Regions from separate parts of the Virgibacillus sp. FSP13 genome, predicted to be linked through region 1. Evidence: a T-box and tRNA genes for the amino acid it is inferred to sense, from the RefSeq annotation. Region 1 holds a T-box; the other holds one or more tRNA genes.
What was found. A T-box is a leader RNA that pairs with one kind of tRNA and senses whether it is charged. The one in region 1 lies ahead of pheS (phenylalanine--tRNA ligase subunit alpha), so its partner is inferred to be a tRNA-Phe.

Region 1 (11,693 bases):
GATAGATGCTTGATTGTGCATCTACCATTGTATAAACACCATATTAACCAGTAGTGGTTGCGTTTTTAACACCTTGTTCCAAAGCATCAACCATTTCCTGTTTTTCTTGTTGGTCCGAATGTTTCCAGATTAATTCAAAAAGAACACCTAAACCAGGAAGCATTTTTTCTTCGCCATTCTGAATGGCATCAACGATTGTGGCTTCTAATTGCTCTTGATCATTTTTAGCGATATTCGTTAATATAGCTTTCCGTAAATTTAAATCCAATCATTTCACCCCTTTATTTCATATAGGATTATGGATAGTTTGACCGATTTATGGTGAAATATGTATGATTAACATACAATAAATGAAGGATGCGATGGAATGATAACGTCGGTGCAAAATGATAAAGTCAAACTTTGGAATAAATTGAAAAAGAAAAAAGATCGAATTCAATTAAAAACATTTTTAATTGAAGGTTTTCATTTGGTAGAAGAAGTACATTCAAGTGACTGGGAGATAAAGGAAATCATTCTGCAAGAGGGGATAGATGTGCCTGAGTTTGCAGAGGGATATCCTATTGTTATTGTAAGTTCGCTTGTTTTCAACCATATTTCAAACACGAAAACACCACAAGGAATTGCAGCGGTAGTAAAAATGAAAAATTACAATCAAGAAATGTTTGAACAAGTGTTGATTCTAGATGCTATACAGGATCCAGGAAATTTGGGAACAATGATCCGAACTGCAGATGCGGCAGGGTTTGATGCTGTTATATTAGGTGATAATACAGTTGATATGTATAATGATAAAGTGGTTCGTTCTACACAAGGGTCGTTATTTCATATTCCCATTTTTCAGGCGAACCTTTTAACGAAAATTTCCCAATTAAAAAAGGATGGTTTCACGGTTTGGGCATCTGCTTTAACTAATTCATCTTCTTATTTAGAAATAAAACCTAGTAAGAAAACGGCATTAATCATTGGGAATGAAGGATCAGGTATTCATGAAGATGTGCTGGGATTGGCAGATATTTGTGTTAAAATCCCGATCTATGGAAAGGCGGAATCCTTAAACGCTAGTGTTGCAGCGGGAATATTGATGTATTATATTAAGGGTTAATCATTGCAACATCCATAAATTTTATCTATAATAAAAGAAATTTGTAAATGATGCTATGAAAGAGCCTGTTAACAAGAGAAAAACGGTTTTAGGGAGGAAATGTCTAGGACTGAAAGCATTTCTACTGTTTACTTGTTAATGTTTCACTCTGGAGCTGACACTTGGACCTTGTTCTCAAGTAAAGGTGTACCGGATCTTATCCGTTATCAAGCTTAAGTTGGACACAGCAGTATTGTGTCAACAAGGGTGGTACCGCGAATTTAAAGCCTCGTCCCTTTTTGTGGATGAAGGCTTTTTTGTTTTTGCTATTAAAAAGGAGGTTTGTTCAATGAAGGAACAATTAGAGGCGTTACAAACAGAAGCACTAGCACGTATTGCTGACACGAGTGACAGCAAGGAACTTCAAGCCATTCGTGTTGCTTATTTAGGGAAAAAAGGATCGATTACAGGGATCTTAAAAGGTATGGGTAAACTATCCAAGGAAGAACGTCCGGTGGTAGGGGAAATTGCCAACCGTGTTCGTGAATCAATCACGGAGGCAATTGAACAAAAAAGTGAGACACTTGAACAACAAGCCCTAGAACAACAACTAGAAAAAGAAACAATTGATGTGACATTGCCAGGTCGTCCTGTTCAAGTTGGCGGTCCACATTTATTAACCAACCTCATTGAGGAAATTGAAGATTTATTTATTGGTATGGGATTTGAAGTAAGGGAAGGTCCGGAAGTAGAGACGGATTATTTTAACTTTGAAGCATTAAATTTACCAAAAGATCATCCTGCTCGCGATATGCAAGACACATTTTATATCACAAACGAATTATTATTAAGAACCCATACGTCACCGGTGCAGGCACGAACAATGCGGGCATATGAAGGAAAAAAATCGGTTAAAATGATATGTCCAGGTAAGGTTTATCGACGCGATACGGATGATGCAACACACTCCCATCAATTTACCCAAATTGAAGGACTATATGTTGATAAAGATGTACGGATGAGTGATCTAAAGGGGATTTTAGATGTTTTTGCTAAAAAAATGTTTGGGGAAGATAGAGAAATTCGCCTACGTCCAAGCTTTTTCCCGTTTACGGAACCATCTGTAGAAATGGATATTTCCTGTAAAGTTTGTCATGGTGCGGGATGTTCCGTTTGTAAAGGCACTGGATGGATTGAAATTTTAGGTGCTGGTATGGTTCATCCAAATGTGCTGGAAATGGCAGGATATGATCCAAACGTATACACTGGTTTCGCGTTCGGTATGGGACCGGAACGAATTGCAATGCTGAAATATGGAATTGATGATATCCGTCAATTTTACACGAACGACAAACGATTCTTAAAACAATATCATAATGCATAGGGAGGTATAAAGCTGTGTTAGTTTCATTAAATTGGTTGAAAAATTATGTAGATATCGAAAATAATACACCGGAAGAACTTGCAGAGAAAATAACGAAAAGCGGTATTGAAGTGGAAGGCATTGAATATGTCGCTGAACAAAGCAAGGATGTAGTTGTTGGGTATGTGAAAGAATGTGCTAAACATCCAAACGCAGATAAGTTAAATCTCTGTCAAGTTGATGTAGGTGAAGACGAATTGCTGCAAATTATTTGTGGTGCACCAAATATTCAACAAGGACAAAAGGTAGCAGTTGCAAAGCCTGGAGCGGTTTTGCCTGGGAATTTCAAAATTAAAAAAGTAAAATTGCGTGGCATTGAATCGAATGGCATGATTTGTTCATTACAAGAACTGGGAATTCAGGAGAAGTACGTTCCTAAAGATGTGGCAGATGGAATATTTGTTTTCCAAAATCATCTAGAAATCGGTCAGGATGTTACACCACTTTTAAATCTTGATGATGCTATTTTAGATTTAGGACTGACACCTAACAGGGCAGATTGTCTAAGCATGTTAGGAGTTGCTTATGAAGTAGCGGCCATTTTGGATAAGCCAATTCATTTGCCGGAAGAAAAAGTTAATCAAGCAGACGAACATGCTGATGATTATGTTTCGGTTAAAGTAGAAGATAAGGAATTGAATCCCTTCTATGGAGCGTTTATCGTGAAAGACGTGCAAATTCAATCATCACCAATCTGGATGCGCAATTATTTAATGGCAGCAGGGATCCGACCGATCAATAATGTAGTTGATATCACGAATTATGTATTGCTTGAATATGGTCAACCATTACATGCCTTTGATTATGATCGTTTGGATTCAAATGAGATTGTCGTTCGACGTGCAGCTGAAAATGAGACAATTGTGACACTAGATGAACAAGAACGTAAATTATCACCTGAAAATTTGGTCATCACCAATGGAAAAGAACCAGTTGCTCTTGCCGGAGTAATGGGTGGTGCAAACACAGAAGTGCACGAAGAAACGAAAACGATTTTATTAGAAGCGGCATATTTCGCCCCTTCGTCAGTCAGGAGAACTGTAAAAGAGACAGGGTTACGTAGTGAGTCTAGCACACGCTATGAAAAAGGTATTGACCCAAATCGTGTGAAACGCGCAGGTATCCGAGCATGTCAGCTTTTAGAAACATATGCAGGTGGGACTGTGTTAAATAATCCAGTAGTTGTTGACGAGCTAGATCATTCGGAAAAGGAAGTTGCTATTAATACGGATGAAATAAACAAACGACTAGGTACAACGATTACAACGGAAGAAATTGCAAACATTTTAACGAAATTACGTTTTTCATATGATCAACAAAATGACCATTTCCATGTAAATATACCTACTCGTCGCGGAGATATTTCTATTTTTGAAGATATGCTTGAAGAAGTAGCACGAATTTATGGGTATGATAACTTGCCATTCACATTACCAGCTGGGGCCTCACAAGCTGGTGCACTAACAGAACGTCAATGGCTAAAGCGACAAGTTAAAAATTTTATGCAAGGTGCTGGCCTGATGGAGACGATTACGTATTCCTTGACTAGTGATGATTATGTTTCGAAATTAATTAGTCCAGAAGTTAGAAATGATAATTTGTCACCAGTCAAGCTGGCCATGCCGATGAGTGGAGATCATAAGTATTTGCGTTTAAGTGTACTTCCTGAGTTATTACAGACAGTATCGTATAACCTTGCTAGAAACCAGACAGATATTGCGTATTTTGAACTTGGCTCGATCTTTATCTCGAACGAGCAAGAAACGACGAAACAACCAGATGAAAAATTACGTTTAGCTGGTGTGTTATCTGGCCTTTGGGAGGAGCACGAATGGCAGCAAGAAAAGAAATTAGTTGATTTTTATGTGGTAAAAGGAATTGTTGAAGGTCTGTTTAATTTCTTAGAAGTTCCAGTTTCTTTTGAACAAGCAAAATTACCTGATATGCATCCTGGTCGATGTGCGAAAATTGTCATGAATAACAATGTGGTTGGATTTATTGGTCAACTTCATCCATCACAAGAAAAACAAATGGATTTAAATGAAACATATGTATTTGATATCAATATGGATCAAGTATTTAATGAATATGACAACAATCCAAGCTATCAATCAATACCAAAATATCCATCAATCGTCCGTGACATTGCTTTTGTACTGGATGAAGATGTACAAGCGGGTGATGTTGTAAACGTGATCCAGGAGACAGATAAAGATTTGGTGAAAGATATTCAAATCTTTGACGTTTATACAGGAGAACATTTACCAGATGGGAAAAAATCAGTTGCATATCGGTTGCTTTATCAGGACCCTGAACGAACATTGAAAGATGAAGAAGTAGAAGAATCCTATCAAGCAATTGTTGCAGCAGTTAATGAAACATGTCATGCATATGTGAGGTCGTAAAAAATAAACCTGGTATGGGCTATTCACCGCCCATACCAGGTTTTATTTAACTAAATTATAAATACTTTTCTGCTTTCTTTGTATTAACAAAATGTGTTTTGGCACAAGTCGTTAGTATATCGTGTCCTTTTTTGTTTATTATTTTTGCAATTACTTGGTCAACATGATTAGAAGCACCTTTTGGTAATGTTATGTCAAGTTTATCAGATAGTTTATCCATTTCATTTAAAAAACTGGTTCGAGCGATAATTGATCCAGCGGCAACTGCAATAGAATAGCTCTCAGCTTTCGTCATGAAATATGTCTTATCCGTAATTTTTTCTTGTTCACTGGCAATATACTTCTTATACAGGCTGGGTTCACAAAACTGATCGATCAAGATTCCTTCAAATTTCAATTCGTCAACTTTCTCCAATACATTTTGAATAGCATGATGATGGAGCATCGCTTTCATTTTCCCTTGTGACCAACCTTTGTTTTTCAATGCGTTATATTTTTCATTACGCAATACTAACAGTGAATAGGTAATATCAAGTTTCATTATTTCTTTTGCTATTCGTTTAATTGTCTTATCGGTTAGATTTTTAGAGTCTTGGACGCCAATTTGTTTTAATTTCTCAATTTGATTTGCATGAACAGCCGCACATGCTACGGTTATTGGACCAAAATAGTCACCTGTTCCAGCCTCGTCTGACCCAATATGGGAAGCTACAAATAGACTAGTTGGTGGTGAGTTTTTGTGGGCTGAATTAGTAACAGGCTTCTTCTTTTTTGCAGATTCCTCTCCATTGTCTTTCGTCCATTTTGCTGATTCAATTTCCGGATTTTTGCCCTGAAAAAGGACCTTTCCAGACCGGTAAGCGGTTATAACTGCATTCGATGTTTTAGCCCGAAAGATAGCTCCTTGTGGTGAAGCGGTAACTGAGCTTGCGTAATATTGCTGCATTTCTTTAATAGTTGTAAGCGGAATAACGTGTACGCTTTGTGGCATATTTATCTCTCCATTCCATTGCTTATAATCACTATAGCAAAGGATTTAACATTTTAAAAAGGTTTATTCTTTAGTTTCCTAAATGCATTCTTCATGTTAAGATAAAGTGAATAATTTTTTCCGAGGGGGTAGCCGTGTGACCCAGAATGATAAAACACGAATAACGGTAGAAATACATAATAAATCATATACAATTGTTGGGACCGAACCAGCACACCATGTCCGTCTTGTTGCTAGTTTAGTGGATCAAAAAATGCATGAAATCCAAGCAGCCAATAAAGATTTGGATACGACTAAATTAGCTGTTTTAACAGCAGTTAATTCAATGAATGATTATTTAAAATTAAAAGAAGACTACGCTAAACTGTTAGGTTCAATAAATAAGAAAGAGGATAAGTAACATATGGTCGATTTCATTTTAATAATATTATTACTTTTTGGTTTTTTAATCGGGTTAAAAAGAGGTTTCATTTTACAAGCATTTCATCTAATTGGCTTTATTGTATCATTTATTGTTGCGATCATTTATTATGATGATTTAGCATCAAAATTAGCGCTTTGGATACCATATCCAGAACTTTCTGGAGACAGTTCATGGGCTGTTTTTTTACAATCGCTGCCACTTGAAGTTGCTTTTTACAACGCAATCGCCTTTGCTATTATCTTTTTCGCGGTAAAAATCATTTTACAAATTATTGCCTCCATGCTCGATTTTGTAGCCGAATTACCAATATTGCATTCCGTTAATCGTATATTGGGTGCGGTTTTGGGGTTTTTAGAAATATATTTGCTACTGTTTATCATATTGTATATATTAGCCCTAACTCCTGTTGGCAATGTGCAATCTTGGATAAGTAATTCATTTATTGCACAACTGATTATTGAACATACACCAATATTATCTGAGCAATTAAAAGATTTGTGGTTTACACACATAGAAAGTTTGTTTGATTTTTAGACGATAAAGAGGCTGATTCAAAATACTAGGGTATCCATTTGTGTCTCATGTACAATAGGTATAACCTTAAATGAATCAGTCTTTTTGCATCGATGAACGAGTAAAGCAGGTGAAATTGAACATGACAAAGAATAAAAAAGATGTATTGAAGCTACTTGAAGAAATAGCGGTCTATTTAGAATTAAAAGGGGAAAATCCGTTTAAGATTTCTGCCTATAGAAAAGCGGCACAAGCTCTTGAACGAGATGATCGATCATTAACTGAAATAGATGACTTCACGAAAATAAAAGGTATTGGTAAAGGTACGGGCGATGTTATTACTGAATTTCTAGAGCACGGAGAATCCGTAACACTACACCAATTGGAAAAAGAGGTTCCGAATGGACTAATACCGCTATTAAACTTGCCTGGCCTCGGTGGTAAGAAACTGGCTAAATTGTACCAGCAACTTGGTGTATCGGATGCTGACTCATTAAAAGAAGCTTGTGTTAGTGGACAGGTAGAACAGCTTGCTGGATTTGGTAAAAAGTCAGTTGAAAAAATTATACAAGTGTTAGAAGACGCAAATAATCGCCCAGAACGGTTGCCAATAGCAACAATGCTGCCACTTGCTGAACAAATGGAAGCACGATTAAAAGAGATCCCAGCGATCGAAACATTTTCGCAAGCTGGGAGTTTACGTCGCATGCGTGAAACAATCAAGGATTTAGATTTTATTATTGCAACGATGAAACCACTTGAAGTTAGGGATGCACTGTTGGAAATCGACAATATTAAAGATGTAATAGCAAGTGGGGAAACTAAAGTATCGGTTACGATTGATGATGTTTTTGATATAAATGTAGATTTTCGAATTGTGAAACCAGAGGAATTTGCGTCAACCCTTCACCATTTTACTGGGTCAAAGGATCATAATGTTGCTATGAGACAATTAGCAAAATCCCGTGGTGAAAAAATCAATGAATATGGGATTGAACTTGATGAAACAGGCGAAATTTTGACGTTTAAAACGGAAGAGCAATTTTTTCGGCATTTCGGATTGACGTACATTCCCCCCGAAGTCAGAGAGAATACCGGTGAGGTTGATGCCTTTAAGAAAGATATGGACCTTGTTCAATTAACGGATATTCGCGGTGATTTGCATATGCATACGACATGGAGTGATGGGGCTCAATCGATAGAAGAAATGGTGAATCAAGCCCGAGCAAAAGGATATGACTATATTGCGATTACTGATCACTCTAAATTTTTGCGTGTGGCGAATGGTTTAAATGAGACAAAACTACGAAAGCAACGAGAAGAAATTGCGAGATTAAACGAAAAATACGGAGATATTCATATTTTTGCCGGAGTTGAAATGGACATTCTGCCTGATGCGACATTAGATTTTAGCGATGAATTTTTGCAAGAAATGGACTTCGTTATTGGTGCTATTCATTCTAGCTTCAGCCAGTCCAAAGAAAAAATTATGGCGCGGTTATATACCGCATTGGAAAATCCATACGTTTCATTGATTGCTCATCCAACTGGTAGATTGATCGGCAGACGTGATGGTTATGCTATTGATATCGATAAATTAATTGAACATGCAAGTGAGACAGGAACGGCGTTGGAAATAAACGCGAATCCAAATCGGTTAGATTTATCTGCTGAATGGGTACGAAAAGCACAGGAACAAGGTGTAGCAATCGCAATAGATACAGATGCACACAGCTTTCATATGCTTGAACATATGAAGTATGGCGTTGGTACGGCAAGACGCGGTTGGTTACAGAAGGAAACAATCATCAACACATGGTCAAAAGAGAAACTAATGGAATTTATGAACCGTAAGAAATGATAAAGGAGTAAGCAGGAATGAATGAACGTATTCTCCAAGTACTTGAATTTAATAAAATATTGGAATCTCTGACAAGTCAAGCTGCAACATCATTGGGAAAAGATCTTGCGTCTTTATTAAAACCAGCAACAGATTTGCAGGACGTGAAGGCCCTGCAGCAAGAAACAGATGAAGCTGGACAAGTTGAACGACTAAATTTATCGATTCCACTTGGTGGGATATCTGACATACGGGCAAGCGTAAAACGAAGTATCATTGGTGGTGTATTAAATACCGGTGAATGCCTTGATGTTGCCAACACGATTTACGGCGGGAGACAAGTCAAAGAGTTCATCGCCAAACTAGAAAAAAATCTCCCCATTTTAGAGGGATTGGTTGAACAAATTACGCCTTTACGCGAGTTGGAACGTCAAATAAAAAGCTGTATCGATGATCATGGGCAAGTGATGGATGGTGCATCAGTTAAATTACGTAGCATTCGATCTTCCATTCGCACATATGAATCAAGGGTTCGCGATAAACTAGATAATTACACAAAATCGAAGAGTAACATGCTTTCCGATGCGATTATAACGATTCGAAATGACCGTTATGTCTTGCCTGTTAAGCAAGAGTACCGTGGAACAATTGGCGGGATTGTGCATGATCAGTCTGCATCAGGCCAAACGTTGTTCATGGAACCAAAAGCTGTTGTTGATCTTAATAATCAATTGCAAGAAGCTAAAGTGGCAGAAAAACAGGAAATAGAGCGTATTTTGCGTGAGTTAAGTGAACACATTGCTGGAGCAGAAACATTTTTACTTGAAAATGTTTCTGTGTTAGCTAAAATTGATTTTATGTTTGCCCGGGCTAAACTAGGTAAGCAAATGAAAGCAGCAATGCCCAAGATGAATGATCAAGGTTTTATTAAGATGATGCAGGCACGTCACCCCTTGATTCCAGCGGATAACGTGGTTGCTAATGATATTGAAATTGGAAAAGATTACACTTCAATTGTCATCACCGGACCTAATACTGGTGGGAAAACAGTAACATTAAAGATGATTGGTTTATGTACATTAATGGCACAATCAGGGCTACAAATCCCTGCCTATGACGGATGCGAAATGGCTGTTTTTGAGCATGTTTTTGCAGATATTGGCGATGAACAATCAATTGAACAAAACTTAAGTACTTTTTCTTCACACATGACTAACATCGTTAATATTATTGAGCAAGTTGATAACAAAACATTGGTATTATTCGATGAACTTGGTGCAGGGACAGATCCACAAGAAGGTGCAGCACTTGCAATGTCTATTTTGGATGAAGTGGTATCAAGGGATGCGCGTGTGATTGCAACGACCCATTATCCAGAATTAAAGGCATATGGCTACAATAGGGAAAATGTAATTAATGCTTCGGTAGAATTTAATGTGGAAACATTGCAGCCGACTTATCGATTATTGATCGGTGTTCCTGGGCGAAGTAATGCATTTGAAATTTCAAAGCGGCTAGGATTAAACGATTCCATTATTGAACGTGCAAAAGATCAAGTTGGAGTCGATTCGAAAAGTGTTGAAAATATGATTGCTTCGTTGGAACGATCACAAATACAGGCTGAGAAGGACTATGAGGAAGCTCATCAAACATTAATAAAAAGTGAAGAACTGCGCAATGAAATTCAAAAAGAGTGGCAGCAGTTTGAATATAAGCGTGAGGAATTATACAAAAAAGTTGAGAAAAAGGCAGAAAAAGCATTACAAAAAGCTAGGGAAGAGGCAGAACTAATTATCAATGAGATTCGTGGTATGAAATCCGCTGCTGATTTAAAAGAGCATGAATGGATCGAAGCGAAAAAGATGCTTGAAGAAGCAAAACCGAAGCTTTCCTCCAAGCCATCAAAGCAGGCAAGCAGACCAACAAAAGAGTCCAAAAATGAACTGCATCCCGGTGATGAGATTAAATTGCTAACCGTGAACCAACAAGGGACGGTTTTGGAAAAAGTGAATGAAGATGAGTACCTAGTCCAGGTTGGGATTATGAAGGTAAAGGTAAAACGAAATGATCTTCAGGCTGTTGGAAAGCAAAAGAAAACGATGGAAAAACCATTAACAACTGTAAAAGGGTCAAACTATCATGTACGCCCAGAACTTGATTTGCGTGGGGAGCGCTATGAAGAAGCCCTACTCCGTTTAGAAAAGTATATTGATGATGTATTACTAGCTGGTTATGCAAAAGTATCCATTATTCACGGGAAAGGAACAGGGGCACTTCGGACAGGTGTGCAGGATTTTGCGAAGCGACATCCAAGAATCAAGAATAGTCGTTATGGATCGATGGGTGAAGGCGGAAGTGGTGTAACGATCATAGAATTACAATAACACACAGCGTACGTGGGGAATGGAGTGTTCAAGGATGAATGGTTTTTGGGAAAATGTTTTTGTCGAGACTGCAGCACGCTATAGTGTGGTTATTTTATGTACGATTGTATTTTTGGCTGTGTTCGAACTTGTTACATCCTATAAGAATTGGGAACAAATCAAGAAAGGAAATTTTGCGGTAGCAATGGCAACAGGCGGGAAAATATTTGGTATTTCCATCATTTTTCGCTATTCCATCGAACACAATGATACACTATTACAAAGTATCGGCTGGGGAGTATTTGGATTTTTATTGTTGTTGGTTGGTTATTTCATTTTTGAATTTCTAACCCCAACAATAAAAATCGATAAAGAGATTGGTAAAGGGAATAAGGCAGTAGGATTTATTTCCATGTTGATTTCAGTGGGATTATCCTTCGTGATTGGGGCAAGTATAGGATAAGGGGAGAAGAACGAGAGTGGAAACATTAGCTAAAGTTTTACTTGTTGTAGCAGTTATTTTTATTGTTGTGGGCGTCGTGTATTTACTATAAAAATTAATTATTTTCAGCAAATTGATGAAAAATATTTCAAAAAATACAAATTAATCGGTATACTATAATTATATAGTATAAGGAGGAGATGAAATG
Region 2 (11,693 bases), on a different contig from region 1:
AACCACTGGAAGGGACAACCCCCTTTATTGGTACGAAAAATGAAATCGCGAAAGTTGATGAAATAAAAATTGAAACAATAGTACCAGAACAAAGAATAGATAACGTTGTAAAAGCTGTCCTTCACGCGCATCCGTATGAAGAACCAGCCTATGACATTTATCCATTGGAAAACAAAGGAGAAACTTATGGAATTGGTCGAATCGGCTGGTTAACGAAAAGCATGGGTTTAACTGAATTATGCGAACACCTAAAAACAGTATTGGATGTACCTGATTTGCGGGTAACTGGCGATTTAACATCGACAATTAGCAAAGTTGCGGTCTTAGGTGGAAGTGGTGAAAAATATATTCATGCTGCTAAAGCCAAAGGTGCAGATGCTTATATAACAGGCGATATGACATTTCATGCAGCACAGGATGCTTGGCAAATGGGACTTTCTGTTATTGATCCTGGACATCATATTGAAAAAGTGATGAAACAAAGTGTTAAGCACCATTTAGAACAACAACTTAACCAACAAAGTATCAAGGTTATTACGTCAAAAGCAAATACTGAACCATTTCGCTTTATTTAAGAAAGTACTCTATAATAGAGATAAAGTCTATCTTAAACATTAGATCGTTAATTGAAGAAGGAGTACATTTATGGAAAATAATCATTTTAGTAAGTTTGCATTCCATCCTGTTTTACTTGAAGTAGTAGAACGTCTACAATTTTATCAACCGACAGAAATTCAACAACAGGTGATACCGGCTGCCTTAAACGGAAAAAGTGTCATCGGACAGTCACATACAGGTTCAGGCAAAACACATGCCTATTTATTACCGTTATTTAACCAAATTGATGTAAATAAACGTGAAGTGCAATTTGTCATTACCGCACCGACAAGAGAACTTGCTATGCAAATACATGAAGAGGTAAAAAAAATAATCCATTATGCCGATAAAGACAATCAATGGTTCGCAAAGTTATTAGTTGGTGGTACAGATAAACAAAAAATGATGGAGAAGTTGAAGCAACCTCCCCATATTGTTGTTGGTACACCTGGAAGAATTTTGGATTTGGTAAAGGAAGACGCCATTTCACTTTATTCGGCCAATTCCTTTGTCATTGATGAAGCGGATCTGATGTTGGATTTAGGATTTATTCATGATGTCGATCAATTATTGGTACGCTGTAAACAAGATATCCAATTACTAGTATTCTCGGCAACGATCCCACAGCGGTTGGAACATTTTTTCAAAAAGTATTTGGAAAATCCATTACATGTGAAAATAGATGACGGGTTATCACCAGAAACAATGGAACACCGGCTAATTCCATTGAAACACCGGACTGCAGCTGAGATTATTTTTGATATAACCAAAACAATCCAACCGTTTTTAGCTATTATTTTTACGAACGGCAAAGAATTAGCGAATGAACTATCGGCGTCCTTGCAACAAAAAGGATTGGATGTGGGATTAATTCATGGGGGATTGTCGCCACGAGAACGGAAACGGGTGTTAAAGGATATTCAAAATCTCCGGTATCAATATATTGTGGCAACCGACTTAGCTTCAAGAGGGATTGATATTAAAGGTGTTAGTCATGTGATTAACGCACAGTTGCCCAAAGAGGAAGATTTTTATATCCATCGTGTTGGACGGACAGCTAGAGCAGGAATGGAAGGTACCGCGATTAGCTTATATGACGACCAGGATCTTAAGCTGATTGAAAAATTAGAATACAAAGGACTTGCATTTACATTTTACACGATAAAAAATGGTGACTGGCAAGAAGTGAAGGCGTGGAATGAACGCAATCTTCGTACAAAAACCGAAACAAACGCTGAAAAGGAAGCCTGGAAAAAGGTACGAAAAACGAAAAAAGTAAAACCAGGTTATAAGAAAAAAATGAAAAAGCAACAACAACAGATTAAACGCCAGTTAACCAAAAACCAACATACAAAACGTAAAAAATAATTCAGGGCAGGAGAGGTGTCACGTGTTAAAAATAGGTTCACATGTTTCAATGAGCGGGAAAAAAATGTTATTAGGTTCGAGTGAAGAAGCAGTTTCATATGGAGAAAATGCCTTCATGATTTATACCGGTGCTCCACAAAACACGAGAAGAAAACCGATTGAGGAGCTTAATATTGAAGCAGGAATAGCTCATATGAAAGAAAATGGAATTGTCGATCTGATTGTGCACGCCCCCTATATTATCAATATAGGCAATACGACAAAACCAGCAACATTTGAATTAGGTGTTAACTTTTTGCGAAGTGAAATCGCACGTACAGAGGCGATTGGGGCTAAGCAAATTGTTCTTCACCCTGGTGCCCATGTAGGTGCGGGTGCAGAAGCTGGAATTGAAAAAATAATTGAAGGCTTAAATGAGGTACTTGATAAGGAACAACATGTCCAAATAGCGCTGGAAACGATGGCAGGAAAAGGCACGGAAATCGGTCGTACGTTTGATGAGTTAGCAAAAATCTTTGATGGGGTCACACATAATGAGAAATTATCTGTTTGTTTAGATACGTGCCATATCCATGATGCGGGCTATGATATTGTCAATGATTTTGATGGTGTATTAAATGATTTTGATAAAATTATTGGTTTAGATCGTCTGAAGGTTATACATGTGAATGATAGTAAAAATGAAATTGGAGCACATAAGGACCGTCATGAAAACATAGGATTTGGCCATATTGGATTTGAGGCACTTCGCTATGTGATTCATCATCCACAGTTAACGGATCTACCGAAAATATTGGAGACGCCATACGTTGGGGAAGATAAGAAAAATAAAAAACCGCCATATAAATTTGAAATTGAGATGATAAAAGCGGAAAAATTTGATGAAAATCTAAAAGAAAAAATTAGAAATCAATAAAAGTGCGTGTTCAAAAAGGAGGATGAAAAGGACCGAGAAGTTCGAGGCGGTGTAGTTTTGAGTACCGGAACGGAAAAACAAGCCAACGAAGAAATTCGATGTGTCATTTTCACCGGACTTTTTGAACATCCTCTATAATATGAAAGGAATAGTGCTGGTAAACGCTATTCCTTTTGGCATTAATAAAATAATGACTCCAAACCATGCGACTTGATTATTTCATTAAATAATTTCTGAGCTTTCTTGGCAGTCTTTAGATCGGTTATACGTGCTAATTCTTGAAGCATTTTGGCTCTCCCGTCAGCATGAAACGGGTCAATGGTGTGCGTTTTTAGATATGTTGTAATTGCTTTAGCTTGTGTATTGGTAATTGAAAAACCATATTGTTGACTATAATGCAATAATTCTTCTGGGGATAATTGAGTTATTTTATTGGCTATCAGATCTTTGATAAATCTGGACATGATCATGCCTCCTTAAAATTTATTGCTTATTTATGATATGAACCAGCTCAGAAAAAGTGACTTGCTTTTCCATAAAGTAACACCATTAGATTTAGGCAGAATCCATAAACTATAGATGCACCTCAATACAAGAAAGAGAGGTATTGTTTATGGATGACTTTGAGCGTTACTCGAATAAATCTTCAGAAGACCTTGGAGAACGACAAGATGATAATGATTTGGTGGGTACAAATTTAACGGGTCAAGATCCATCGTCATTTAACCCTACAAGAAAAAACGATGAGGAAACAGCAGCTGAAATGACAGCAGATGATCTTGATACACCATCAAGAATAGAAGACGATGATGATACCAATGTAAACAGTATGTATGGCTGGATCGCGTTGGCATTATCGGTTGTATCCTTCTTTTGGCTACCAATAATTCTTGGTGGAGCAGGGATCATTGTCGGCTTTATCGCAAGAAGTCGCGGTGCAAATACGTTAGGAAATACAGCTATAATCGCTGGTGCTGTTTCGATTATCATTTCACTGTTTATATTACCATTTGTATAACAAAAAGAGGCTGGCAATGAGTTGTCAGTCTCTTTTTTATGGATATATAGGGAAATAGTAATAACCTCCAATAATCAGTTTATGTGGGTCTGTATGATTAATTAATTGGAAATCTTCAAAGATCTGGTTAATATCAAACGCCGGAAGTGAATCGTTAATTTCTTCGACAATCGATAGTACGGTATCACCTGCCCGCACTTTTACCTTCATGATCTCAAATTTCCTAGTGTTAGTTGATTCTGTTTGTTTTTCTGGTATGGTATTGTTGTTTGACGGTAGTAGTGAACCATTAGTCAAATCAGTATAAATACTCACTATTATTAATATAATGAATAAATAAATTCCGCTTTTTTTAAAAAAGTTCATATTCATTTCTCCTTTTGTGAAACAAACAGCGAGCATAAAACGTATATAAAAGTAATAGGGAGGAGGGGGATTTATGGATATTTTTTCTTCCGATTGGATTGGATTTGTTATAACTGGACTAGGAACTTTATTTTTGATTGGTGAAATTTTGGTTAACATGCGTGGTTTCTTTGGGATACTTGGAATTGGATTTATCGTTGTTTATTTTTCGGCCTATTTGGACACAAGCTTGTTTATTATTATGCTTATTATTTATTTTATCGGATTATTACTTATCATCATTGATGGGAAGTTATTAAATGATGGTACACTTGCTACGTTAGGACTTGCGAGCATGTTAACATCTGTCGCGTTGGCGGCACCAAGTTTATCTGTCGGTTTGTATGCTGTAATCGGTGTTCTTGTGGGTGGGTTTTCTTCTCTGCTATTTCTAAAGGTGTTTAAACATCGTGACATGTGGACAAAAATCACATTGAGGGACCGGTTAACAAAGGAAGCTGGCTATAACACGATGAATGAGGAATATGAAAATTTACTAAACCAACAAGGGATAACGTTAAACGATTTGCGCCCAGTTGGGACGGTACGGATTAACAACAAGAACTATAGTGCAATATCTAATGGACAATGGATTCCTAGAGGCAGTACCGTGCGTGTTGTAGAAGTAGATGGCACACGAATACTAGTCGAAATAATAACGAACTAAATGATAATTCTCTTTGAATCATCAAGATTCAAGAGAATTATTTTTTTTACGCTCTCTTGGGAAGTGCCATTGTAGAAAATAGAATGTAAATTTATTGTTAAGAATGTAGAATAAGTATTTACAAAACGTGAGGGCGTGGCTAATAATGAAAAAGGTATGACATAATTCAACAATGTGAAGGGGCGGTAAAACCATTGGGTATCGATTTACAAACACTTCTTTTTGAGTTTTTTGGCGGTTTGGGTATTTTCCTGCTCGGAATAAAATTTATGGGAGAAGGATTACAAAAAACTGCGGGTGAACGGTTGCGAGATATTCTTGATAAAACGACAAGTAATCCTTTTCTAGGTGTACTTGCGGGTATGATTGTAACGATACTTATTCAAAGTAGTTCAGGCACAACCGTACTAACCGTTGGGCTTGTAAATGCAGGTTTTATGACACTGAGACAAGCTATCGGTGTCATTATGGGTGCAAATATTGGAACAACTGTTACAGCATTTATTATCGGTATTGATTTAGGTGAATATGCATTACCAATTATTGCAGTTGGATGTTTCCTCTTATTCTTCTTCAAAAATCAGAAAGTTAATTCGATCGGACAAACTATCTTTGGCTTTGGCGCTTTATTTTTTGGACTCGAATTGATGAGCAGTGGTATGTCACCATTGAGAGGACTGGAGTCATTTCATGAACTGACGGTAGAAATGAGTTCAAATCCAGTACTTGGCGTCATTATTGGAACATTGTTTACGGTTATCGTTCAGAGTTCGAGTGCGACGATTGGAATTTTGCAGGGATTGTTTTCAGAAGGAGCAATCGATTTACAAGCAGCAATACCTGTCCTTTTTGGTGACAATATTGGAACAACAATTACAGCGATATTAGCATCGATTGGTGCAAGTGTCGCGGCTAAACGTGCAGCTTTTACACACGTGATTTTTAATTTAGTAGGTGCAGCAATATTTATTGTTGGATTGGATTTATTTACTCACTTTGTTTATTATTTACAAGGACAGTTTCATTTGAATCCGGAAATGACATTAGCTTTCGCACATGGTAGTTTTAACATTGCCAATACGGTACTTCAATTTCCATTTATTGCTGGATTAGCGTGGATTGTGACGAAAATAATTCCTGGTGAGGACGTTACAATTGAATATAAACCAAAGCACTTAGATCCTATATTTATTCAGCAATCATCTGCACTCGCGCTTGAACAGGCAAAGGCAGAGGTTATTCGCATGGGAGAGTATGCTTGTATCGGGTTAGAAGAAACGAATCAGTACTTGTTTACACAACAGCAAAAACATTCGGAAATGGCGATGCAAGTGGAAGGTGCATTGAATAATTTGGATCGCAAAATTACCGATTATCTTGTGGAAGTATCATCTGGTTCGTTATCAGAACTAGAAAGTGCCAAGCATACTGCATTAATGGATTCAGTACGTGATATTGAACGGATTGGCGATCATTTCGAGAATATTATAGAATTAATTGATTATAAGATTTCAAATAAAGTCGAGTTAACGGATCAAGCCAAAGAAGATCTGAACAATATGTTTGATTTAACGATTTTAACGGTTAAGCAAGCTGTTAAAGCACTTGATCAAATGGATCGGCAAGAAGCGTTAGCTGTTGCGCAAAAAGAAGATCAAATCGATAAAATGGAACGAAAGTATCGCAAAAAGCACATTATTCGCATGAATGAAGGTTTGTGTAATGGATCGGCAGGTATTGTGTTTGTTGATATTATTAGTAATTTAGAACGAATCGGCGATCATGCTGTGAATATTGCGGAAGAGGTTCTTGGTGAATCGTAGCGAAGTTTGGCAGGGAATATCCCTGCCAAATAAAAATTTTTAAGATTTGTATTGAAAACTATAAATGAAAATGCTATAGTATTTATTGTTGTTTCCGTTAAAAGTAACAACGAGTTACATAAGATATTTTGAAAAAAGTTTTGATCGAATGATTGACAGATTCTGTCGGATATGGTAAATTATTATTCGTCGCTGATAAAAAACGACAGGGATTTGTTAGATAATTCCACAGTAGCTTGACCGTAACATCCTTGAATTACTTCAAAGTAGGTCATGCGAGGGAGTGTTTACCTCCTGATGAAACTTGCAACATGACGAACACATCCTTGTTGGATTGTTCTACAATGAAATACTATATTAGATAATTCCACAGTAGCTCAGTGGTAGAGCTATCGGCTGTTAACCGATCGGTCGTAGGTTCGAATCCTACCTGTGGAGCCATATGGCGGTGTAGCTCAGCTGGCGAGAGCGTACGGTTCATACCCGTGAGGTCGGGGGTTCGATCCCCTCCGCCGCTACTATAGTTATAAAACAAAAAGCCTAAATGGCGGTCGTGGCGAAGTGGTTAACGCACCGGATTGTGGCTCCGGCATCCGTGGGTTCGATCCCCACCGGTCGCCCCATAAATTTTAGGACCCTTAGCTCAGTTGGTTAGAGCTATCGGCTCATAACCGATCGGTCGCAGGTTCGAATCCTGCAGGGTCCACCATAAAAAGCTTACGGAGGTATACCCAAGTCTGGCTGAAGGGATCGGTCTTGAAAACCGACAGGCGGGTCAAACCGCGCGGGGGTTCGAATCCCTCTACCTCCTCCATACATATTTTAATGCCAGAGATGAAATACGAGGATAATATAATATTTAAAAAATCATATGGCTTTGTAGCTCAGTCGGTAGAGCAACGGACTGAAAATCCGTGTGTCGGCGGTTCGATTCCGTCCGGAGCCACCATTTTATAATTAATAATATTACTAACAAGCTACTTGATGCTTGTTTTTTTATTTATAAATTTTAGCAAATAGTTATATTCTCTGCTTAAAATACAACAACTTAACACTCAAATGTTATGATTATTCATCCGAAATTCTAGGTGTGGTTTTTTACTCTGTTTATACGCATTTATGAAATTTTGGTATGAAGTGACACCAAGTTTTTTTGTATTACCATCAAAAAAACGGTCAAAGATAATTTTCTTAGCTTGGTCAGCATTACAATGTTGAGAATTCATCGTTAATTGAAAGTAGGATTGGAAATATTTCTGGCTGAGCGTACCAGCATTTTTTATTAACACGGTAAAAACTCCTCTTTATATATTTATAGGGAAAAAGTTGGTCTAAGGCTTTTTCCTATTCAATTTCCATGCTATAGTAGACCATCTTAGCAGGTTTTTGTTTTGCATTCATTATCATTCCATTATAGGATAAACTGGTTAAAAGAACCAATAATCGCTTTTATTAGTTAAAACTCAACTTTTGCAGCTTCAAATGGACAAATAGGCCTTGATAAAATGAGGAAGGATGAAGATTCACTGCTTAAGTTGACTTTGGATCAATCGCATTTAAACAAACTGCGACTGCTGGGCTCTTTTTCTATAAGTACGCGCATTTCCTGCCGTCCGGGATCGTTCCGGGTGGATGCTTTCCGCGGGCACGGCCTCAGCCTTCGACGCACAGGACGTGCTAGTGCAGGTGTTGCGACAGGACGTCGCGTATTTAACCTGCCTCGAGAAAACCACTCCGGGGTCTTCGGACACGTGCTGTTCCCGCAGGACAAGGAAGGCTTCGTCAGCGATACATCGCACGAAGAAAAAGTGCTTTTCTTTTTCGAGGAGTCACCACCCTCCACTCACCCGGACTAGTGAAGCGATAGAATGTGGCTTGGTAGGACACGTACTACTACAGTCAATGGTAGTAAATGCAATACCAGTGTATTTCCGGAACGGCGAGGGAGCAATTTCTTAGTTACCTCGCATTTTTTATATAAAACAACAAATGCTTTCAAAGGGGCGAATAATCGCAGTCCCAATCTTTTAGAAAACAGTCTTTATGTTTACCAAGGTTATCAAGGCAATTATTAGAAACGTTCCAAGTTTGCCCCAGCTAACTGTTTGATATTATTTTATTGGTGCGAAAGTTGAGTTAAAATATACATAGGTTTTCCAATGATCGAAGCAACAAGGAGATCAAAGTTTTTCATTCGGATGTTTTATTTTTTTTCAATCGGGTATTATTTAATATGTGATCAAGTTGATTATCACGATTGTATTGTAAAAATATGCATATAATTTGCATGTACGATAAAGCTTTGATAATCTTGCATTAAAAGGGTGAATATTCTATCCTTTTTTAACATAATTATGAAGGAGGACGTTTAGTAATGGCTAAATTTGAATTACCAGAATTACCTTATGCATACGATGCTTTAGAACCAACAATTGATAAGGAAACAATGAACATCCATCATACGAAGCATCATAATACTTATGTTACAAAACTTAATGGTGCACTTGAAGGACAAGCTGATCTTCAAGATAAATCACTAGAAGATCTTGTAAGCAACCTAGATGCTGTACCTGAAAATATTCGCACTGCTGTACGTAATAATGGTGGTGGCCATGCGAACCATAGCTTATTCTGGAAAGTATTATCACCAAATGGTGGTGGCGAACCATCAGGTGAATTAGCTGACAAAATAAATGGTACATTTGGTAGCCTTGATAAGTTTAAGGAAGAATTTGAAACAGCTGCAAAAGGTCGTTTCGGATCTGGATGGGCATGGTTAGTTGTTAATAATGGTGCACTTGAAGTTACAAGCACGCCTAACCAAGATTCACCTTTAATGGAAGGTAAAACACCTATTCTAGGCCTTGATGTTTGGGAGCATGCTTATTATCTTAAATATCAAAACAAACGTCCTGAATATGTTTCAGCATTCTGGAACGTTGTTAACTGGGATGAAGTAGCAAAAAATTATAATGAAGCTAAATAAATAAACATAAAAAACGCGGGATCAATGTTTCCCGCGTTTTTTTATGTTTTCATTGGTAATCCTTTTGCATATCTGATGATGATTTGCTCAAACTATTAGATATACAAAAGGAGCTTAAAATCATGCTAAAAAGTCTAGAAAACATAACAGGAAAAGTAGATATAAATCGGGATTTAATCTTTTTATTGGTGATTGGAGGACTCTATTCTTTAGGGATTTTTCTTTCCAACACTTTTGTCAACATTTACCTTTGGAAACAATCCGGGGATTATATCACAATCGCCATGTATAACTTGGGTATTTATTTGTTCCAACCAGTCATGTTTATCCTTGCTGGGCGAATAGCGAAAAAGATTGATCGTGTTATCGTTTTACGTTTGGGGGTAATTTTTTTATCTCTATTTTTTTTGAGTGTTTTAATCATTGCTGAAAAAGCCTCCACTTACAACTTTTTGTTAGGAAGCGTACTTGGTATTGGTTATGGGTTTTACTGGCTTGCCTATAATGTATTAACCTTTGAGATCACTGAACCGGAAACACGGGATTTCTTTAATGGATTTCTAGGGGTTTTGCAATCGTTTGGTGGAATGGTCGGTCCTGTATTAGCTGGTTTTATTATTGCGAAAATGACCGCCAATGTTGGATATACGACTATATTCACGATTTCGTTTATATTATTTATTTGTGCAGTTGCTTGCAGTTTCGCATTAAAACGCCGACAAGCAGAAGGAGATTTTCATTTTAAAAGGATTTTTATTGAACGTCATCACAATAAAAATTGGCGAAAAATTTTACATGCTCATGTATTCCAAGGTTTACGTGAAGGGATATTTTTGTTCGTTATTTCCATTTGGGTGTTCCTCGTTACCAAAAGTGAATTTTCTTTAGGTATGTTTAATTTGTGTCTATCTGGGTTGTCTTTTGTATTTTATTTTATCGCCACAAAATACATTAAACCTTCATTGCGAAAGAAGGCAATCTTGCTTGGAGGGGTAATTCTTTACTTTTCGATATACATTATTCTGTTCAAGATCAGTTATGTGAACCTGATCATCTATGCCGTTGTAATCGGTATTGCTTATCCAATAATCAATGTCCCATATGCTTCGTTAACATATGATGTGATTGGCAAGGCATGGAAGGCAAAGGACTTACGGGTAGAATATATTGTTGTTCGTGAACTCTTTGTCAATATTGGTCGAGTTGCATCAATTTCGATCTTTCTTATCACCGTTTCGCTGTTTCCGGCAGAAAAAATTATACCGATACTTTTGGTCGTATTAGGCACGGGACATTTGTTTATTTATTTTTTCGTTAAGGATATTTACTTAGGTAGTTCCCGTAAAAAAGAAGTTCCGATAAAAGAGCAGCTGACAGATGAAAAAAATCGTTAAAACATGTTAGATTCTGCTTCAAAAGATGATATAATAAGAGGAAATGTTTACAGAAAAATGGGGGAGGAAAATGGTAAAGAAAAAAAAGAAAAAACGACAGCTTCCCTTTCGTTTGAATATATTATTTTTTGTTGTATTTTTAATGTTTTCTGTCCTGATTCTTCAATTGGGTGTGGTTCAAATTTTAAACGGGGAAAGCTTCCAAGAAGAAATTGATCGGACAATTAAGGATACCACAAAAATACCAGTACCTCGTGGGAAAATCTATGACCGTTACCATAATGTAATTGTGGACAATAAACCATTGTATTCCATCACCTATACACCGCCAAAAGGAGTACAAGCAAAAGACCGGTTAGATGTAGCAGAAAAGCTGTCAACGTATATTTCTATGTATAACGAAAAGAATAAAGAAGAAAAATTAGATACTATAACATTACGGGATAAGAAGGAATACTGGTATTTAAACCATGAAGAAGAAGCGAAAAAGCGATTAAGTAAACAAGAAGCTGAAGACAT

Region 2: it has a tRNA-Phe gene. The T-box ahead of pheS (phenylalanine--tRNA ligase subunit alpha) is inferred to sense a tRNA for this amino acid. The anticodon was not compared.

What each region holds. Positions count from the first base shown of each region.
Region 1 covers NZ_JBSVKG010000009.1:74,824-86,516, forward strand. The annotation lists gene sspI (small acid-soluble spore protein SspI) at 44-268, opposite strand; gene ACW2QC_RS10105 (TrmH family RNA methyltransferase) at 368-1,105, shown strand; T-box leader at 1,152-1,384, shown strand; gene pheS (phenylalanine--tRNA ligase subunit alpha) at 1,434-2,468, shown strand; gene pheT (phenylalanine--tRNA ligase subunit beta) at 2,483-4,912, shown strand; gene rnhC (ribonuclease HIII) at 4,968-5,903, opposite strand; gene zapA (cell division protein ZapA) at 6,040-6,303, shown strand; gene ACW2QC_RS10130 (CvpA family protein) at 6,307-6,861, shown strand; gene polX (DNA polymerase/3'-5' exonuclease PolX) at 6,983-8,701, shown strand; gene ACW2QC_RS10140 (endonuclease MutS2) at 8,719-11,064, shown strand; gene ACW2QC_RS10145 (DUF350 domain-containing protein) at 11,099-11,506, shown strand; gene ACW2QC_RS10150 (long-chain-fatty-acid--CoA ligase) at 11,691-11,693, shown strand, end outside.
Region 2 covers NZ_JBSVKG010000008.1:36,085-47,777, forward strand. The annotation lists gene ACW2QC_RS08920 (Nif3-like dinuclear metal center hexameric protein) at 1-575, shown strand, start outside; gene ACW2QC_RS08925 (DEAD/DEAH box helicase) at 646-1,965, shown strand; gene ACW2QC_RS08930 (deoxyribonuclease IV) at 1,988-2,881, shown strand; gene ACW2QC_RS08935 (DUF2624 family protein) at 3,061-3,345, opposite strand; gene ACW2QC_RS08940 (hypothetical protein) at 3,495-3,899, shown strand; gene ACW2QC_RS08945 (hypothetical protein) at 3,936-4,265, opposite strand; gene ACW2QC_RS08950 (NfeD family protein) at 4,339-4,971, shown strand; gene ACW2QC_RS08955 (Na/Pi cotransporter family protein) at 5,166-6,794, shown strand; tRNA gene ACW2QC_RS08960 (tRNA-Asn) at 7,161-7,235, shown strand; tRNA gene ACW2QC_RS08965 (tRNA-Met) at 7,239-7,312, shown strand; tRNA gene ACW2QC_RS08970 (tRNA-His) at 7,342-7,417, shown strand; tRNA gene ACW2QC_RS08975 (tRNA-Ile) at 7,427-7,503, shown strand; tRNA gene ACW2QC_RS08980 (tRNA-Ser) at 7,516-7,608, shown strand; tRNA gene ACW2QC_RS08985 (tRNA-Phe) at 7,668-7,743, shown strand; gene ACW2QC_RS08990 (hypothetical protein) at 7,850-8,083, opposite strand; gene sodA (superoxide dismutase SodA) at 9,169-9,780, shown strand; gene ACW2QC_RS09000 (MFS transporter) at 9,903-11,174, shown strand; gene ACW2QC_RS09005 (peptidoglycan D,D-transpeptidase FtsI family protein) at 11,245-11,693, shown strand, end outside.